Regions from separate parts of the Bradyrhizobium sp. BWC-3-1 genome, predicted to be linked through region 1. Evidence: predicted binding sites of a transcription regulator. Region 1 holds the regulator's gene; each other region holds the start of a gene.
What was found. The regulator PhoB, encoded in region 1, activates phosphate uptake and scavenging genes when phosphate is short. The targets are predictions, from matches to a motif close to TGTCATNNANCTGTCAT.

Region 1 (3,271 bases):
CTCGATCAGACCAACATTCTCGACCCCAGGCTGGACCTCAATTTGCTGCGCGCCCGCGTCGGCATGGTGTTCCAGAAGCCGACGCCGTTCCCGATGACGATCTACGAGAACATCGCGTTCGGCATCCGTCTCTATGAGAAGATCTCGAAGTCCGAGATGGACGGCCGCGTCGAGAAGGCGCTGCGCGGCGGCGCGCTGTGGAACGAGGTCAAGGACAAGCTCAACGCCTCCGGCCTGTCGCTCTCCGGCGGCCAGCAGCAGCGCCTCTGCATCGCCCGCACCGTCGCGGTGAGGCCCGAGGTGATTCTGTTCGACGAACCCTGTTCGGCGCTCGACCCGATCTCGACCGCCAAGGTCGAGGAGCTGATCCAGGAGCTGTCCGAGGATTACACGATTGCGATCGTCACCCACAACATGCAGCAGGCGGCGCGCGTCTCCGACAAGACCGCCTTCATGTATCTCGGCGAGCTGATAGAGTTCGACGACACCAGCAAGATCTTCACGTCGCCGTCCGATCGGCGCACGCAGGATTACATCACCGGCCGGTTCGGCTAGGAGACGCGACATGGGTTCTGAACATACCGCAAAGGCCTTCGACACCGACCTCCAGGAACTCACTCGCCTGGTCGCCGAGATGGGCGGCATCGCCGAGCGCATGATCGTCGAGTCCGTCGACGCGCTGATCCGCCGCGACGTCCCGCTCGGCCAGCGCGTCGTCGCCATCGACACCGAGCTCGACGCGCTGCAGAAGCGCATCGAGGAGCGTGCGGTGCTCACCATCGCCCGCCGCCAGCCGATGGCGGTCGATCTGCGCGAGATCGTCGGCGCCATGCGCGTCGCGACCGATCTCGAGCGCATCGGCGACCTCGCCAAGAACATGGGCAAGCGGGTTGCGGCGCTGGAGACGGACTTCCATCCGCTCAAGCTGTTCCGCGGCCTCGAGCACATGACCGACCTCGTGCAGCAGCAGGTCAAGTCGGTGCTGGACGCCTATGCCGCGCATGATTTGCCGGCGGCGATGGCGGTGTGGAAGGGCGACGAGGAAGTCGACGCCATCTGCACCTCGCTGTTCCGCGAACTCCTCACCTACATGATGGAGGATCCGCGCAATATCTCGTTCTGCATCCATTTGATGTTCTGCGCCAAGAACATCGAGCGGATCGGCGACCACGCCACCAATATCGCCGAGACCGTGTTCTACATGATCGAGGGCCAGGCGATCACCGACAAGCGGCCGAAGGGCGACATGACGACCTTTGCCAACACGGTACCGAACACCTGAAGATTTAAGGAGCGACGACCCGATGGGCGCACGCATTATGGTGGTTGAGGACGAGGAAGCCCTGACCGAGCTTCTCCGCTACAACCTCGAAGGCGACGGCTATGACGTCGAGACGGTGATGCGCGGCGACGACGCCGACACCCGCCTCAAGGAGCACATCCCCGATCTGATCGTGCTCGACTGGATGCTGCCGGGCCTGTCAGGCATCGAATTGTGTCGGCGGCTTCGCACCCGTCCCGAGACCAAGCAGCTCCCGATCATCATGCTCACCGCGCGCGGCGAGGAGAGCGAGCGGGTGCGGGGTCTTGCGACCGGCGCCGACGATTACATCGTCAAGCCGTTCTCGGTGCCGGAGCTGCTGGCGCGCGTGAAAGGCCTGCTGCGGCGCGCGAGCCCGGAGCGCCTCGCCACCGTCCTTGCTTTTGGCGACATCGAGCTCGACCGTGACAAGCGCCGCGTGGCGCGCTCGGGCCGGCCGATCGATCTCGGTCCGACCGAATATCGCCTGCTGGAGTTCTTCCTGGAGCACCCGGGACGGGTGTTCTCGCGCGAACAGCTGCTCGACAGCGTCTGGGGCCGCGACATCTATATCGACGAGCGCACCGTCGACGTGCATATCGGCCGCCTGCGCAAGCTGCTCAATCTCGGCCGCGAGCAGGACCCGATCCGCACCGTCCGCGGCGCCGGCTACGCGCTGGATGATCGGTTTGCCAAGGCAGAGCAGGTGTAGGGTTGCAGGCTTGTTTGTTGGCGAGCTGTCCCTGCATTCTCAGCCGTCGTCCCGGACAAGCGAGCGAAGCGAGCGCTGATCCGGGCCCATAACCACCGAACGTGGTTTGGCGAAGACTCGGAGTGACCCCTTCCGCACGATTATTGCGTGCTCGGAGTATGGGTCCCGGCCCCCTGTGCGCAATTGCGCACTAGGCCGGGACGACACTGAAATTGTTGAACTGTCTTCGCGTGACGACTAACGGGGACCCGGCTTTACCGGTGCGCGGCGCCGATCCGACGCCGGCTGGTACGCAACGCGCGAGTGCTGAGCGCAATAGGGCAGTCCGGACAGCGCCCTTCCACCGCAGAAGAAGAAGTCCGGGCTCGAGGGATCGCCGACCGGCCAGTGGCAGGTCGCCTCGTTCAATTCCAGCAGCGACAGCCGCTGGCTCATCGGCACCACGTTGTCATAGGTGACCGGATCCGGCTCAGCCTCCACCTCGAAGGCCTGCGCCAGCGCGGTGTTGCCGCGCGAGATCGGGCGGCTCACCCGCATCATGTGCTGCGCGGGGCGCGCCTTGCGCGGCCGCGGCGCTGCCGATGATGGGCTCTTGGCGCGGCCCGAAAGGCCGAGCCTGTGCACTTTGCCGATCACGGCATTGCGGGTCACATTGCCGAGCTCCGCCGCGATCTGGCTGGCCGAAAGTCCGGCCTCCCAGAGCTTTTTCAGCTGCTCGACGCGATCATCGGACCAGGTCAAAACCGTCATTGCACCCTTTCCCTCGCTGCGCGCCAGCCATCCTGGGGCCTCGCAGCGAATGCCTAAGCCTTCAAAAACCCGTGCCGCCAGAATCCCTTAAGGCTCGCCGGGCGCGTCTTGAACGCCCGAACGTTTACGCCGGTACATAAGGACTTAAAGATCAGAACCACTGCACGAGATGTCGTATCTGACAATCCAAACGCTACAATATGGCGTGACTCCCGCGCAAGAGTCCGCCGACTCGCTTCCACATGTTCCGTGGCCAAATCCCGCAAAATCGGCACCGCAAGACTACGGATTCAGCGTTTCGCGAGGCTTTCCGGGCGGCATTGACACCCGTTTCACCAGGCCTAAGATAGTCGCACGTGCCGCCCTCAAGAGGCGGCACGTTTCGTTTTCCGGGCCGGTCGATGGTGCGTTGCGCAATGCACGCTCACTCCGTCCGCAACATTCAAGTGACCATCATGACTAACAGCGCAGCGCCGCATTTGCTCCCCGTTTTCGCCAGGTCCGACCTT
Region 2 (3,271 bases), 3.1 Mb from region 1:
GTCTGCATCGCGACCTGGTTCCTGATCGAGAAGACGCGGCTCGGCGCCTATTTGCGCGCCGCCACCGAAAACCCGACGCTCGTGCGCGCCTTCGGCGTCAACGTGCCGCGCATGATCACGCTGACCTACGGCCTCGGTGTCGGCCTTGCAGCACTCGCCGGCGTGCTGTCGGCGCCGATCAACCAGGTGCGGCCGTTGATGGGCGCCGACCTCATCATCGTGGTGTTCGCGGTGGTCGTGATCGGCGGCATGGGATCGATCATGGGCTCCATCATCACCGGCTTCGCGCTCGGTGTGATCGAAGGCCTGACCAAATATTTCTACCCCGAGGCCTCCAACACCGTCGTGTTCGTGCTGATGGTGCTGGTGCTCTTGGTGAAGCCAACGGGATTGACGGGAAGGGCGGCCTGATATGACAGCCTTGACGGACGACACGCTGCCGGTAACCCCGCGCGCGATCCGCGACGAGATGATCGTGTTCGTGGTGATGGCGCTGCTGCTGGCTTCGGTGCCATTCACGGGGGTCTACCCGTTCTTCGTGATGCAGGCGCTGTGCTTCGCGCTGCTCGCCTGCGCCTTCAACCTGCTGATCGGCTACGGCGGTTTACTGTCCTTCGGCCATGCGATGTTCCTGGGCACGGCCGGCTATTGCAGCGCGCATGCGCTGAAAGTATGGGCGCTGCCGCCGGAACTCGGCATCCTCGTCGGGGTCGCCGGTGCCTTCGTGCTCTCGCTCATCACGGGCTATATCTCGATCCGCCGCCAGGGCATCTATTTCTCGATGATCACGCTGGCGCTGTCGCAGCTCTTGTACTTCATCTACCTCCAGGCGCCGTTCACCCATGGCGAAGACGGTATCCAGGGCATTCCGCAGGGACGCATGTTCGGCGTCTTCGATCTGACCAAGCCCACCGTGCTCTACTACGTGGTGCTGGTCGGTTTCCTCGCCGGCTTCCTGCTGATCTTCCGCATCATCAACTCGCCGTTCGGCGAAGTCCTCAAGGCGATCCGCGAGAACGAGCCGCGCGCGATCTCGCTGGGTTACCGCACCGATCAGTACAAGTTCCTGGCTTTCGTCCTGTCGGGCACGCTGGCCGGCTTTGCCGGTGCGCTGAAAGTCTTCGTGGCGCAGAATGCCTCGCTCACCGACGTGCACTGGTCGATGTCGGGCGAAGTCGTGCTGATGACGCTGGTCGGCGGACTCGGAACCGTCTTCGGTCCCGTGGTCGGTGCCTTCGTGATCATCGCCATGCAGCAATATCTGGCGGGGTTCGGTCAATGGGTGACCGTGATCCAGGGCTCGATCTTCGTGATCTGCGTGCTCACCTTCCGCCGTGGCGTCATCGGCGAAATCGCGCATTACTTCCGGCGGTCGCTGTAAGTCGTTGATATAATAGAAGATGTGTTGACGCGCGAAAGCGGTGGATGATCCGGCTCCACGGGCGTGAGGTGGCACGCGCGTGGATCGAAAATGGTCTATGACAGTTTCATGACGGCCCGCTTGGGCCAGGCCATCATCCAACCGGTAGTCTCTCTCCCATGATGCGATTGTTTCGCGCTTTCCTGCCGAAGGAAGAACGGTTCTTCGACCTGTTCGACCGCCACGCCCAGACCGTGATCCAGGGCTCGATCGCGCTCCAGAGCATGCTCAACGGGGGCGAGGAGACGCCGGTCTATTGCCAGCGCGTCAACCAGTTCGAGAACGATGCCGACAACATCACCCGTGAGGTGCTGACCGCGGTGCGCCGCACCTTCATCACCCCGTTCGACCGCGGCGACATCAAGAACCTGATCACCTCGATGGACGACGCCATCGACCAGATGCAGCAGACCGCCAAGGCCGTGATGCTGTTCGAGGTCCGCAGCTTCGAGCCGCCGATGCGGGAGATCGGCGGGCTTCTGATCGAATGCGCCAATCTGGTCGGCCGCGCGCTGCCGCTGATGCAGAAGATCGGTCAGAACGTGGCCATGCTGACCGCGATCACGGAAGAGCTTGGCAAGCTGGAAGGCCGCGTCGACGATCTCCATGATATCGGGCTGAAGGAACTGTTCCTCAAGCATCGCGGCGGCAACGCGATGGATTTCATCGTCGGCGCAGAGATCTACGACCATCTCGAGAAAGTCGCCGACCGCTTCGACGACGTCGCGAACGAGATCAACAGCATCGTCATCGAGCAAGTTTAGGGCAGGGGCCACGCCGTGGATGTTGCGTTGGGTCTTCCCGTCCTTGTCGGATTGATCGCCGTCGCGCTGCTGTTCGACTTCCTGAACGGCCTGCACGACGCCGCCAATTCGATCGCGACCATCGTCTCGACCCGCGTGCTGCGGCCGCAATACGCGGTGTTCTGGGCCGCGTTCTTCAACTTCGTCGCCTTCATGGTGTTCGGGCTGCACGTTGCCCAGACTATCGGCACCGGCATCATCGATCCCGCGATCGTGGATGCTCAGGTGATCTTCGCCGCGCTGGTCGGCGCCATCGTCTGGAACCTGGTGACATGGGCGCTCGGCATCCCATCGTCCTCGTCTCATGCATTGATCGGCGGCTTGTTTGGTGCCGGCGTGGCCAAAGCCGGCCTTTCAGCGGCGGTCTGGAGCGGGTTGTCCAAGACGGTGATCGCCATCGTGCTGTCTCCGCTGGTCGGCTTCCTGCTCGCGATGGTGCTGGTCGCGATCGTCTCCTGGGCCTCGGTGCGCTCCACGCCCTTTGCCGTGGATCGCGCCTTCCGCATCCTGCAATTCGCCTCCGCCTCGCTCTATTCGCTCGGCCATGGTGGTAACGACGCTCAGAAGACCATGGGCATCATCGCCGTGCTGCTCTATTCGCAGGGCCAGCTCGGCGGCGAATTCTTCGTACCCTTCTGGGTGGTGCTCTCGTGCCAGGCCGCGATGGCGATGGGAACGCTGATGGGCGGCTGGCGCATCGTCCGCACCATGGGCCTGCGCATCACCAGGCTGACCCCGATGCAGGGCTTTTGCGCCGAGACCGGCGGTGCCGCGACCCTGTTCATGGCGACCTTTCTCGGTGTTCCGGTCTCGACCACCCACACCATCACCGGCGCCATCGTCGGCGTCGGCGCGGCCCGCCGCCTCTCGGCGGTGCGCTGGAACGTCGCCAGCTCGATCGTCTATGCCTGGGTGATCACGATGCCGGCCTCGGCCATCGTCGCCGCGCTGAGCTGGTGGGCGGTCAAGATCTTCGTCAGGTAACCAGCTTCAGTCCGACAATGCCGGCGACGATCAGCCCGATGCTGGCGAGGCGGAACGCGGTGGC
Region 3 (3,271 bases), 1.9 Mb from region 1:
GCTGGATGGCGCGCATGTGCGTCGACGGCAAGCACGCGCTCTATCGTTACTGTTCCGAGCGCGGCATCCCGCACAGGAATTGCGGCAAGCTGATCGTCGCGACCAATCCGAAAGAGACCGAGAAGCTGCAATCGATCAAGGCGCATGCCGAGGCCAACGGCGTGCTCGACATGCAGTTGCTCACGGGTGATGCGGCACGTGCGCTGGAGCCGGCGCTCGCCTGTGACGCCGCGCTGCTGTCGCCGTCGACCGGCATCATCGACAGCCACGCCTACATGCTCTCGCTGCGCGGCGAAGCCGAGGACGCGGGCGCGGCCTTCGCGTTTCACACCCCGCTGATCCGTGCCAAGGCGACCGCCGGCGTCATCGAGATCGAGGCGGGCGGCGAAGCGCCGATGACGCTGCAATGCAGCCTCCTCGTCAACGCCGCCGGGCTCTCGGCGACCACCGTGGCGCGCAACATCGAGGGCATGCCGCTGGAACGGATCCCGACGGCCTACCTCGCCAAGGGAAACTACTTCAGCTGCAATGCTAGGGCGCCGTTCTCGCGCCTGATCTATCCGGTGCCCGAGCCCGGTGGCCTAGGGGTGCATCTGACGCTGGACATGGCCGGGCAGGCCCGTTTCGGCCCTGACGTCGAGTGGATCGAGACGATCGACTATGAGGTCGACCCGTCACGCGCCGAGCGCTTCTACCCGGCGATCCGCAAATACTGGCCGACGTTGCCTGACGGTGCTCTCATGCCGAGCTATTCGGGCATCCGCCCGAAGATCGTGCCGCCGGCGGTGGCCACGCAGGATTTCTTGATGCAGGGCCCGCGCGATCACGGCGTCGAAGGCCTGATCAATCTGTTCGGCATCGAGTCGCCCGGATTGACGTCATCGCTCGCGATCGCGGATCACGTCGCCGAGCTCGCAAACATCTAGTGGTTTAAAGCGAATTGGATTCCGGTTGCGCGTAAAGAACTGCGTCCAGACAAGACGCTGGAGCCGCGCAAATCCTTGCACGCTGCGCGCCTTGCGGCAGGGATGAGCGCAAAGGCTCCCATCCCTGCCTGAAAGGGTGCGATCAACTCTACGCTGTTACGGGGTTACTAGTGGAGCGTGTCGCCGTGCCTGAGACGCTCGATCTGGTCCTTGACCATCAACTTCCGGCGCTTCAACTCAACAATTTGCAGGTCGTCTGTTGAAAGGTGCACGAGAGCTTCGTGCAATTCGTTTTCGAGAGTTTTGTGCTTCCGTTCCAATTCAACCAGATGTGCCTGAATTGTCATTCGAAACCTCCTCGGTAGGGGTGAACCTTGGATTCGACCGGACGAGGAAGTGTACATCACCGATTTGTTCTGTCGATGGATATCAGTCGTCGCGCTGTCATTTTTAGAAATTCATATGTAACGAAGCGTGAGTAAGGGAACCACGCGGGAAAAATCCGTGATATCAATGCGCTTGCGCAACGCCGGAGCGACCGCAGAAATATCTCGCGGGAGATCGGCTCGCGACAGCCCGAGATCGCTTGCGATCACGGCGCGCAAGGACGATAGTTTCCACAGGGCATCCACAGCCTTAATCTCACGCCTATCGGTTTTTCGGCCACCGCAGACATGACCAATGAAGATGCGCGCGAACTCGAATCCGAGCTCGCCCGGTTGCACCAGGAACACCGAGATCTCGATGTGGCGATCGATGCACTGCATCAATCGCCCGCCCCCGACCTGTTGCGGTTACAGCGGTTGAAGAAACGCAAGCTGTTGTTGCGTGACCGTATCGCGTTCATCGAAGACCAGATCACGCCCGACATCATCGCCTGATCCACGGGTAGAACTTTACGGCGGCCCCGCCGCACGTAAATCCGCTTGACTCGAAAGGAACAAAATAAGAACATTTGAGCACCCAACACCCCCGGGGAAACCGTCTAAGGAAAATGCAGATGTCGGCAACCGCCCTTCTCGACAACAGCCATTATGAACAAGCCTGCGATCAGGCGATCGCGATGTGCGACGGCAATCTGCGCAGCACCATCAAGGCGCTGATCATGGCCAATGAATATCTGGAGGCCGAGCTGGAAGAATTGCAGGCGGCGGTTTCCGCAGGCTGCATTCCGGAGACCTCGCGCAGCAAGATGCGGAGCAAGAGCAGCGCCGCCTGACTGTCAGCTATCGGAGCCGACCATGTCCGATGTCACCTATTACGTTGCATTACCTTTCCTGACCGACGAGGACGGATCGCCGGTCGCGGGTGCGGCCGAGGAATGCCAGAGCGCGGCGGCCGCGCTACGGCGCGCCGAGATTATGTCGCACGGCGCCGGCCACACCGGCGCGGTCGCGTTCAGCCGCAGCGGCGATCCCATGACCGGCGAATTCGGGGACGCAAAACTGCTCCGCAGCTTCGGCGACGTACCGAAAGACCTCGGCACGCTTTAACTAGCTGCTGACGAGCCTGATGTGCGGCTCGTGCCGCCGGTGCGCCTTGCGCACATACATCGCGGCATCGGCCTCCTCCAGGGCGCGCGTGGCGTCGGATTGCACTCCGAGCAGGGCGACGCCGGCGGAAGCGCCCGCGCTCACGTGCTGGCCGCGAAAGACAAAGGACAATTCGTCGATGGCCTGCTCGAAAGCCGCGGCCTTCGCCTTGGCGTCGGTCTCGCTGAGATTCCAGAGCAGCAGCGCGAACTCGTCGCCGCCGAGCCGGCCGACCACGTCCGAAGCGCGGATCTGCCGCGTCAGCGTGGTGGCAATCGCCTTCAGGACCTCGTCGCCGGCCGCATGGCCGAAGGAATCGTTGATCGGCTTCAACCGATCGACGTCGAGCACGATCAGCGCCCCGCTGGCGCGGTAGCGCTTCATGTAGGCGACGGCGCGGGCGAGCTCGCGTTCGAAGCCGCGCCGGTTCGGAATTTCGAGCAGGAAATCGGTGTCGGCAGCCGCCTCGAGCTCCGCGACCCGCCGCAGCGCCCCCCTGAGCTTGCTCCGGAGCTCGCGGATGGTCGCGTTGATGGCCGGCTCGATGGCCGCTTTGGCCCCGTCATCGGCAGACGCTGCCCGCTGCGACGGCCTGGTCGGACGCCGCGCCGGACCCTTGATCCGACGCTTGGCCGGACGCTTGAGAGCAACTTTGGAGCGGCCGGCACTGGCCTTCGGGCCCTTTTTGGCCTTCGCAGCGCTTGCCCTTTTTGGTTTCTTCATGGGCATCCTGCTCAATGAAGGCTTGCGGGGATTCACCAAGACAGGATAGTTCATTCCCTTCTCCTTGCCACCGCCTTGCGAGCCACCGGC

Region 2: a site for PhoB is predicted at 1,479-1,495, ahead of RX329_RS25940 (DUF47 domain-containing protein). Genes of this name have one in related genera too.
Region 3: a site for PhoB is predicted at 1,358-1,374, ahead of RX329_RS07985 (YdcH family protein). Genes of this name have one in related genera too.

The regions. Positions count from the first base shown of each region.
Region 1 is NZ_CP136625.1:8,463,949-8,467,219, reverse strand. It holds gene pstB (phosphate ABC transporter ATP-binding protein PstB) at 1-555, shown strand, start outside; gene phoU (phosphate signaling complex protein PhoU) at 566-1,282, shown strand; gene phoB (phosphate regulon transcriptional regulator PhoB) at 1,305-2,012, shown strand; gene RX329_RS40470 (GcrA family cell cycle regulator) at 2,250-2,762, opposite strand; gene RX329_RS40465 (aspartate aminotransferase family protein) at 3,218-3,271, shown strand, end outside.
Region 2 is NZ_CP136625.1:5,318,291-5,321,561, reverse strand. It holds gene RX329_RS25950 (branched-chain amino acid ABC transporter permease) at 1-411, shown strand, start outside; gene RX329_RS25945 (branched-chain amino acid ABC transporter permease) at 413-1,381, shown strand; gene RX329_RS25940 (DUF47 domain-containing protein) at 1,540-2,184, shown strand; gene RX329_RS25935 (inorganic phosphate transporter) at 2,200-3,207, shown strand; gene sugE (quaternary ammonium compound efflux SMR transporter SugE) at 3,200-3,271, opposite strand, start outside.
Region 3 is NZ_CP136625.1:1,644,663-1,647,933, reverse strand. It holds gene RX329_RS07990 (NAD(P)/FAD-dependent oxidoreductase) at 1-926, shown strand, start outside; gene RX329_RS07985 (YdcH family protein) at 1,094-1,273, opposite strand; gene RX329_RS07980 (YdcH family protein) at 1,601-1,807, shown strand; gene RX329_RS07975 (hypothetical protein) at 1,927-2,145, shown strand; gene RX329_RS07970 (hypothetical protein) at 2,168-2,419, shown strand; gene RX329_RS07965 (GGDEF domain-containing protein) at 2,420-3,181, opposite strand.